DNA from 3 places in the Gottfriedia sp. NPDC057948 genome. Region 1 is predicted to be linked to each of the others. Evidence: riboswitches for the same ligand, from Rfam matches in the RefSeq annotation. Region 1 holds a riboswitch; each other region holds the start of a gene.
The links. A riboswitch is a leader RNA that binds a small molecule or an ion and turns the genes downstream of it on or off. The one in region 1 is predicted to bind S-adenosylmethionine.
Positions count from the first base shown of each region.

Region 2: linked by a shared signal. The riboswitch ahead of ACFVRR_RS15585 (bifunctional homocysteine S-methyltransferase/methylenetetrahydrofolate reductase) and the one ahead of metK (methionine adenosyltransferase) in region 1 are both predicted to bind S-adenosylmethionine.
Region 3: linked by a shared signal. The riboswitch ahead of ACFVRR_RS20000 (methionine ABC transporter ATP-binding protein) and the one ahead of metK (methionine adenosyltransferase) in region 1 are both predicted to bind S-adenosylmethionine.

Region 1 covers NZ_JBHVPN010000005.1:180,522-183,806, forward strand. Annotated here, with positions in the region: gene ACFVRR_RS11250 (NAD(P)-dependent alcohol dehydrogenase) at 1-500, opposite strand, end outside; gene metK (methionine adenosyltransferase) at 649-1,845, opposite strand; SAM riboswitch class I at 2,056-2,168, opposite strand; gene pckA (phosphoenolpyruvate carboxykinase (ATP)) at 2,480-3,285, shown strand, end outside.
Region 2 covers NZ_JBHVPN010000010.1:77,511-80,795, reverse strand. Annotated here, with positions in the region: gene ACFVRR_RS15585 (bifunctional homocysteine S-methyltransferase/methylenetetrahydrofolate reductase) at 1-1,810, opposite strand, end outside; SAM riboswitch class I at 1,891-1,994, opposite strand; gene ACFVRR_RS15580 (terpene cyclase/mutase family protein) at 2,107-3,285, opposite strand, start outside.
Region 3 covers NZ_JBHVPN010000017.1:87,680-90,964, forward strand. Annotated here, with positions in the region: gene ACFVRR_RS19985 (sulfite exporter TauE/SafE family protein) at 1-286, shown strand, start outside; gene ACFVRR_RS19990 (ASCH domain-containing protein) at 505-855, shown strand; gene ACFVRR_RS19995 (hypothetical protein) at 861-1,295, shown strand; SAM riboswitch class I at 1,601-1,718, shown strand; gene ACFVRR_RS20000 (methionine ABC transporter ATP-binding protein) at 1,894-2,910, shown strand; gene ACFVRR_RS20005 (methionine ABC transporter permease) at 2,900-3,285, shown strand, end outside.

The sequences.
Region 1 (3,285 bases):
CCAACACTTCCTGAAGCACCATAAATAAGTACTTTTTGTCCATTTTGAATAATACTTCTCCTTAGAAAGTGTAATGCAGTAAGCGCCCCAACAGGTACAGCTGCAGCTTGCTCAAAGGACATATTTATTGGTTTTTTAGCTAGAACACCTTCTTTATGTAAAGAGATATATTCAGCATTAGCTCCAAAAGTAAATCCACTATATCCAAAAACTTGATCACCTGTTTTAAAATTTCTTACGTTTTTGCCAACTGTGACTATTTCTCCAGCAAGCTCACAACCTGGTATTTGATTTTTCGGCTTAGTGAGGCCAAACATAAGTCGTGAAGGTAGCCAATACATAAAAGGAAAATCGGAGCTTCGAAGTTTTACATCTCCTGCGGTTACAGTTGTTGCGTGTATTTTAATTAATACCTCATCATCTTTTATTTTTGGTTTTTCAACTTCTGTTATTTGAAGAACTTCTGGTGGACCATATTTTGTACATATAATCGCTTTCATAGGTTCCTCCATTACAAACTTTAATTGAGTCATTTAAACCTATGAAAAATGATTTTTAAGTATACCTATATGTAGAAAAAACAGTGTGCATCTAACTAAACAAAAAAGACTGAATATAGCATATGCCATATTCAGCCTTAATCATTTATTATAGACCTGCATCAGTTTTTAAAACTTCTGCTTTATCAGTACGCTCCCAAGGAAGATCGATATCTGTACGGCCAAAGTGACCATAAGCAGCAGTTTGTTTGTAAATTGGACGACGTAGGTCAAGCATTTTAATAATTCCAGCTGGACGTAGGTCGAAGTTGTTGCGAATTACTTCAACTAATTTTTCTTCTGAAACTTTACCTGTACCAAAAGTATCAATAGCGATTGAAACTGGTTTAGCTACACCAATTGCATATGCTAATTGAACTTCAGCTTTATCAGCTAAGCCAGCAGCTACGATGTTTTTCGCAACGTAACGTGCAGCGTAAGCAGCAGAACGGTCAACTTTAGTTGCATCTTTACCAGAGAATGCGCCACCACCGTGACGAGCATATCCACCGTAAGTATCAACAATAATTTTACGACCTGTTAAACCAGCATCCCCTTGAGGTCCACCGATAACGAAACGACCTGTTGGGTTGATAAAGAATTTTGTGTTTTCATCAATTAACTCAGCTGGTACCACTGGTTTAATTACAAGTTCTTTAATATCATTTTCAATTTGAGCTTGAGTAGCTTCTGGACCATGTTGTGTTGATACAACAATTGCATCAATACGAACTGGTTTGTTGTTCTCATCATACTCAACTGTTACTTGAGTTTTTCCGTCTGGACGTAAGTAAGAAACTGTTTCATTTTTTCTAACTTCAGTTAAACGGCGAGCAATTTTGTGAGATAATGAAATTGGAAGTGGCATTAATTCAGGTGTTTCATTAACAGCAAAACCGAACATTAAACCTTGGTCTCCTGCACCGATTGCTTCAATTTCTTCATCTGTCATGCTACCTTCACGAGCTTCTAACGCTTGGTCTACACCTAGAGCGATATCTGCTGATTGCTCATCGATAGAAGTTAAAACTGCACATGTATCTGCATCAAATCCGTATTTTGCACGGTCATAACCGATTTCACGGATTGTTTCGCGAACGATTTTTGGGATATCTACATAAGTAGAAGTTGTAATTTCACCTGCAACAAGTACTAAACCTGTTGTAACTGAAGTTTCCGCTGCTACACGAGCATTCGGATCATTTGCTAAAATTGCATCAAGAATTGAATCTGAGATTTGGTCACAGATTTTATCTGGATGTCCTTCTGTAACTGATTCTGAAGTAAATAAACGACGTTGTGACATTGAGTCCCCTCCTAAATTGAATGTGACGGATCTCTTTTTTCTCAACATAAGAATAAAAAGTTTGTTCCTATTCCTATGTTTCCCATTTAAGATAAAGATAACTCAGTGTAAATTACGAAATTGCCACTGTATTTAAGTTTTGAGCAAAAAAAAAGCCTTCCTCTTATCAAATATTACATGAGGAAAGGGTTCTTGGTTATTTGCCTTTCGCTCTTATCGTCCAAGACATAAAAAAGTCTTGCATCAGGTTCAGCACCTTTCACTAAAAGTGAGGTTGCTGGGCTTCGTAGGGCCTGTATCCCTCCACCTACTCGGGATAAGAGAGTATCCGTATGAAAAGTATCATATTAAAATTTCACTTTCTTGTCAACAATTTTCATCATAACTTAAACATAATTCTACAATAACTTTATCTCTACATTCATTTCTATTTAATGGGAAATTACTAATTATTATACTTACATTTAATAACTTACATCATTTGATAAGTAAAGTTTACTCAAATTTATTTTTTAATCAAATTCATAACACATTTTGCCAACTAATAGTATACACTATTAAAATAAATGTGTTATACTATTTATCGAGATACCTACATGGCAGACAAATTATATTTAAAGGATGGTATTAGTATATGAAGACAGTTGATGTAAACTTTGAATTAAACGAATTACTTACTAGTAATCAAGTGTATAACCAACTAAGCGTTTCTGAGTTAGTTGAAAAAGTCCTAACAAGACAAGAAGGAATTTTAACGTCAACAGGAGCAGTTAGCGTTTCAACAGGCAAATATACTGGACGTTCACCTAAAGATAAATTTATTGTTCAAGAGGCATCTGTTGAAAATTTAATCGATTGGGGTTCAGTAAATCAACCAATCTCTGCTGACGTATTCGAAAAATTATATAGCAAAGTACTTAATTACTTAAAAGATCGTAACGAATTATTCTTATTTAAAGGATTTGCTGGTGCTGACACGGAGTATCGTTTACCAATCCAAGTAATTAACGAATTTGCATGGCACAACTTATTTGCTCATCAATTATTTATTCGCCCAACTGAGCAAGAGCTTCAAACTCATGAAGCAGAATTTACAATTGTTTCTGCTCCAACATTTAAAGCAGACCCAGTAGTTGATGGAACAAATTCAGAGGCATTTGTTATTGTATCATTTGAAAAGAAAATTATCTTAATTGGTGGTACGGAATATGCTGGAGAAATGAAAAAATCTATTTTCTCAATCATGAATTTCCTATTACCACAAAATAATGTTTTACCAATGCACTGTTCTGCTAACGTAGGTAGCGAAGGCGATGTAGCATTATTCTTTGGACTTTCAGGAACTGGTAAAACTACATTATCTGCTGATGCAGACCGTAAGTTAATCGGTGATGATGAGCACGGCTGGTCAGATAATGGTGTATTCAATATTGAAGGCGG
Region 2 (3,285 bases), on a different contig from region 1:
CTTTATTGCTGCTTTTAGTAAATTGAATTAAGTCCTCTGTTATTTCATACTTCAAAAATGGAGTGATAAAATAAATGCCGTTAAATTTATCCTTAACATAATCAATAAGCTCTTTTGCAATTTTTTTCCCTTCATCAACTGCTCTCTCTGGTTCCACTGATGAAATTCTGTTTCTTACCTCTTCAGATAAAGTAATTCCTGGAACTTCGTAATGGATAAAATCAGCATTCTTCTTACTAACTAATGGCATAATTCCGATAAAAATTGGCTGTTTAATATGACGAGTTGCCTCAAATAACTTATCAATCGTTTCAAAATCATAAATAGGCTGCGTTAAAAAATAATCCGCTCCCGCCTCGACCTTTTTCTCAAGTCTTTTAATTGCAGCATCAAATTTTCGAACATTCGGGTTAAAAGCTGCAGCGACAGAAAATCTCGTTCCATTTCCTAAGCTTTTACCGGAATAAAGTCTACCTTCATTCATTTCTTTAATCATTCGAATTAGTTCAAGTGATGCTACATCATATACTGAAGTTGCACCTGGAAAATCTCCTACCCTTGCTGGATCACCTGTAATAGCAAGAACTTCATTTAATCCTAATGTTGATAGACCCATTAAATGAGATTGAAGTCCAATCATATTACGATCTCTACAAGTTAAATGCGTCAAGACTGGTACATCCAATCTTTGAAGTAGTGATGCCATTGCCACATTCGAAATTCTAGGTGAAGCTAGTGGATTATCTGCTAGCGTAATTGCGTCAGCCCCTGCGCTATGTAATGCTTTCGCTCCTTCAAAAAACTTTCTAGTTTGTAATGTTTTTGGTGGATCTAGTTCTGCAATGATGGTCGTTCTCTTTTTTGCCTTTTCTGCAAGAGTTTCATTCTTTTGTTCTTCTTGCTTAGGGATTGTAATTTTAATTGTTCTGTTTTTCACTTCTTTTTTTGTAACAGGCTGTAAAGTATCAATCTTACTTCGTAAAGCAGCGATATGCGCTGGTGTTGTACCACAACATCCACCGATTAGTCTTACACCTTGTTCAATAAATGGTTTTGCCATATCTTCAAAATATTCTGGATTCGATTTGTATACGTATTTTCCATCAGTGTATAGAGGTAATCCTGAATTAGGAAATGCCGATAAGAAACCATTCGTTGGTAATGAAACAGTATTTAATGACTCCAACATATGAAGTGGTCCTAGATGACAATTGATTCCAACTACATCTGCACCCAAATCGATTAAATTAGGAAGTATTTTTTCGATATATTGGCCACTTTGCATGACGCCAATTTCTTGTAGTGTTACTTGTGCAATAATTGGTAAATCCGTTCTTCCTCTTAATAGATTTACAGCATCATATAATTCATTTTCATCATAAAATGTTTCAAGCATGATCCCATCTACGCCTTCTTCTAGTAACGCTGAAGCTTGCTCAAGCAGCATCATTTCACGTTCTAAAGGTGTCGTAAAAGAAGAACCTACATATTTCATTCCACCTATACCACCGATTACTAACGCTCTTCCTTTTGATGCCGCTCTAGCATTTCTAACAGCCATTTGATTAATTTGCTTAACCAGCTTTTCCAAACCATATTGTCTCAGTTTTCCAGCATTAGCACCGTACGAATTTGTTTGAATCACTTCTGCGCCAGCATCTATATATTGTTCATGTATATGAATGATTCGATCACGCTCAGTAATATTAAGTTCTTCAAAACAGCTGTGAAGTCCACCAGAATACAAAAGTGTTCCCATTGCGCCGTCACCTAAAACAATTCCATCTTTTAACTTTTCCAATAAGCCCATTCAATCACTTCCCGTTTAGATAAAATAAAAAACGCCATTCTCTCAAAAAAATGAGAGAATGACGTTTAAGTACAGATTACGCCTTATCTCTCATGTTTTAAACATGCTGGATTTAGCACTTTTTAGCTTTCGCTAAAGTTGCCGGGTTTCAAAGGGCCAGTCCCTCCACCACTCTCGATAAGGATTATTTAGTTATGTTCAATATAAAATAGTTTACTATATTTATATGATAAAGAAAAGACATTTATGGAAAGATTTCCAAAAATAAATTTATTTTGTTTACATAATAGTATTATTTAACTATTTTTATAGTGTGCTAGTGCTAATAGCGGATAAATTTCATTATAGCTATGATAGTGAATATAAAACTGACCAGGTAATCCTAATCCAGTTGGATAAGTTAATGCTTTATTTGATAATTCACTTTGAGTAGTTAAAAATTTAATCCCTTTTCTAATTATTCCATCTTCTTTATTACGAATTGAAAGTAAAGTATCGACTGCCCACGCTGTTTGACTAGGAGTGCTAAATTTTAAAGGAACATATTTATTTTTAACAGGTGAAAGACCCGATTCTCCCCAACCTCCGTCTTCATTTTGAATACTAACTAACCATTTCTCTGCTTTTTTAATTGCCTCATGATTTTTAGGTATTCCAACGGCTCTGAGCCCAGTAATCGCTGCCCAAGTCCCATAAATATAACAAATCCCCCATCTACCATACCAACTACCATTTGATTTTTGATTTTTCAAAAGCCAATTAACCGACTTTTTCACAATCGGATCATCATTTGAAATCGTCGTATAGTTTCCAATAAATTCTAAAATACGTCCAGTTAAATCTGCAGTTGAAGGATCTATGATTGCATCTTTTGCATTTTCAATTGGTAAAAATGTTAACCATTTATTCGTTACATTTTTTTCGAAAGCTCCCCAACCACCATCATCATTTTGAAGTCCAAGTAAAAAATGAACTCCCCTTAACCAACTTTCATGAATTGTGGACTGATCCAAAGAACTTCTAGTTAACGCCCTTAAAACTGCACCAGTATCATCATTATCTGGGATAAAAGAATTAACATCAGAGAAGCCCCAACCACCAGGACTTAAATTTTTAGCATGAACCTTCCAGTCACCATTCATATTTTGCTGTTTCTTAATTAGGTAGTTTATGGATTTCGAAACAATTGGATCACTTACGTGGTAACCTGCTTCTTGAATTGCATATGACAATAATGCTGTATCCCAAACTTTTGATGGCGAATTTTCAATATGAAGACCTGCTTCAGTATCGGCTGCATATGAAAGAAGTCCTTGTAGCGCATTTTGAATGACAGATGAAGTAGATTCATAGCCTAAAGCCATTAAAGCATAAATCATATAAAACGTAGAAGTAGCATAGCTATAAAAAGTTCCATTTGTTTCAATACGATCCAGAATAAATCTCTCAGCCTTTTCATATCCTTTCTGGTGAAA
Region 3 (3,285 bases), on a different contig from region 1:
AATCATGTTAACGATCTTAAAAATACCAACTCGTGTGACTATTGCATCGTCATTAGCCATTACATTTATCTCATCAATAGGCGTAACGATCGGGAAAATTTCTACTGGTCAGGTTGAAATTTTGCCGACAATTATTGTTGTAATTGCAAGTTTAATCGCTTCACCATTAGGTGCAAAAATAGGCAAACAAACAAAAACACAGGTTTTACGAGGGATTCTGGCAGTTCTAATTGGTTTTACTGCTTTGAAAATTTGGATTACGATTATAAAATCATGGATTAGTTGAATAAGGATTAACTATAAAAAACAGAAAAACTATTTTGGGAGTTTTTCTGTTTTTCTATTGGTCTTTAATATGGGTGCTAGATGTGAGCTCCTTTTTGTTGCTTCTAATAGCAATATTCTTAAATAAAATTTGCTAATTTTGTACTATATTAATTAAAATGGAACTAGTCGTTTTTTTAGCCTTACCTAAAAATTAAATTGAAATGGAGAATGAATTATATGTCAAATCAAAATGAAACGAACGCTTTACCGCCAAAAACATGTACAATTGAACGCCTTGTTACGCTTCAAGCGGATGTCGAAAAGGTATTGGTAGGACAAAAAACTGCTACTCGCCGAAACGGAAGATATGCGGATGTTGGGGAAGTGATGACCCTTCAAAATCATCAGTATGTTGTTGAAAAAGTTTATTCTCAAGCTCTTGGTGAATTGACAGATGAAGATGCTAACCAGGAAGGCTATTCAACTGTAGAAGAATATAAGCAATCGATTTTGTCAATCCATCCAGGAATGCCTTGGCTGCCAAAAATGAGGGTATGGGTTCATGAGTTTCGTCTCATCCAAGATTAATTTTTATGCTGTATAGAATGCTTCTTTACATACATATTGCTAGTGTAATTTTATCGATTGGCCCATTTTTTGTATTGATTCCGATACTCAAAAAGCTGCATACCTCAAAGTCTGCGATCCAACAGAGCTATTTGGATGTATTCCGGTTTGCTGTCAGATTGGCAAAGCATGCTGGGCATGTATTGGTTGGATCAGGAGTCTTGTTGGTACTAGTGGGTCATTGGTCGTGGAAGACATCTTGGATTGTGATGACGATTCTTCTTTTGGTGAGTTCATTATTTTTCCTAGCTAGAGCCTTTTCACCGACCATACGGAAATTTAGTGAACCAACACATGACCAGAGAATGCTGATTCAGAAGCTTCGTCGATCTATCTGGATTTACATCGTTCTTTTGATGGTTATGCTATGGTTTATGGTAGTAAAGCCTGCATTATGGTAGGCATAATTCAAAAAAGCAGACAGGTTCTTTTTATCGAAGAAGCTTGTCTGCTTTTTTGTCTTTCTCTTAAATGAAATACTAATAAAAACTGAAAAAAATAAGTATACTGACCTATTTCGGACGGTATATGAAATAGGCTTTTTTGATTTGAATAGATAGGTCCTAAGGAGTGTATAAAGTAGTGTTCGTAAAAAAATGTTATTTACAAACACAATTTTTACAAAAAAATTTAAAAATAATTCTTGACGGATTCTAAAAAGAGGGATAACATGAACTCAATAATTTAAAAACTTAATAAATTCTATTACTTATCCAGAGAGGTGGAGGGACTGGCCCTGCGATACCTCGGCAACGGGTTTGTTGTTTCGTAACAAATACCGTGCTAATTCCTGCAAATCGTTCATGCGATTTGAAAGATAAGAAGTAAAGTGGCTTATATATTTTAACCCCTCTTCTTATCTGTCTTATTGGATATGAAGGGGGGTTTTTTGATGTGGTGCCATAGGAGAAAAAGGGGGAAATATAGTTATAAATCCTAGTTTTCGAATCTGTTTACTTAGTTATGGTGATTGAAATAACTTGCAATGGGGGAAGTAATTTGATTGAGATAAAAAATGTCTCCAAGGTTTATCCTGGAAGACCACCAATTAAAGCTTTAAATAATATTAATATGAAAATAGAGAAAGGCCAGATCTTTGGAATCATTGGTTTTTCCGGAGCAGGAAAAAGTACATTGATTCGTTGTTTAAATAGACTTGAAGAGCCAACAGAAGGATCAGTTCTCATTGATGGATTGGACCTAATGACATTAAAAGATGAAGAGCTACGTAAGACACGTAGAAAAATTGGTGTCGTATTCCAACACTTTAATCTACTTTCTGCTAAAACGGTATTTGATAATATAGCAATGCCGCTATACCTTGAAGGAAAAAAGAAACGGGATGTTCAGGAAAAGGTAATGGAGTTAATTGAATTTGTTGGACTTACAGGGAAGCAAGATGTATTTCCGGGGCACTTATCGGGAGGACAAAAGCAAAGAGTGGGAATAGCAAGGGCACTCGTAACAAATCCAGATCTTTTGCTATGTGATGAAGCTACATCTGCATTAGACCCTGAAACAACAAAGAATGTATTAGAGCTTTTAAGGAAGGTAAATAAATCCTATAATCTTACAATTTTCCTTATTACCCATGAAATGAGTGTAATTCGTGATCTATGTGATAAAGTGGCGGTCATTGATGATGGTGAAATTGTCGAGGAAGGTAATGTTTATGACGTTTTTACGAATCCACAAAAAAGTATTACAAAGAATTTTGTTAACACTGTATTACAAAATGAGGTGCCGCCTAAGTTATCGAAATCATTATCAAAGGGAAAATATTATCAATTAGTCTTCCTAGGTGACAAGGCAGGCAACCCATTATTATCAGAGGTTCTTAAAAAATTCGATATACATTTAAATATTCTTTATGGATCGATTACAGAGTTACAAGAAAGACCTTATGGGAATTTGCTTGTGGCACTAGAAGGAACAAAAGAGGAAAGCGCAAAAGCTATTAAATTTATTTCGGAAAAGGGGATAGATGTGAGGGAGGTTGAGTTAAATGGAGCTTAATTGGGAATTCTTTTGGCCGCAGTTTTTGCAGGCAACTCAAGATACATTTCTAACTGTGCTAGGATCATTTATTTTTGGCACAATCATAGGATTGCCTTTAGGTATTATCCTAGTTGTAACAAGGCCAGGTCATATAATGGAAAACAAACCTTTATTTACGTTGTTAAATACCATTATTAATATTGTTCGATCTGTACCATTTATTATTTTGCTAGTTGCCATTATTCCATTTACTAGATTATTGACGGGAACGTCCATTGGAGTAGTTGCAGCAATTGTTCCACTTTCAATCTTTGTAGGGCCATATTTGGCAAGATTGATTGAGAACTCCATGTTAGAAGTAGATAAGGGAGTACTGGAAACAGCTTACTCAAT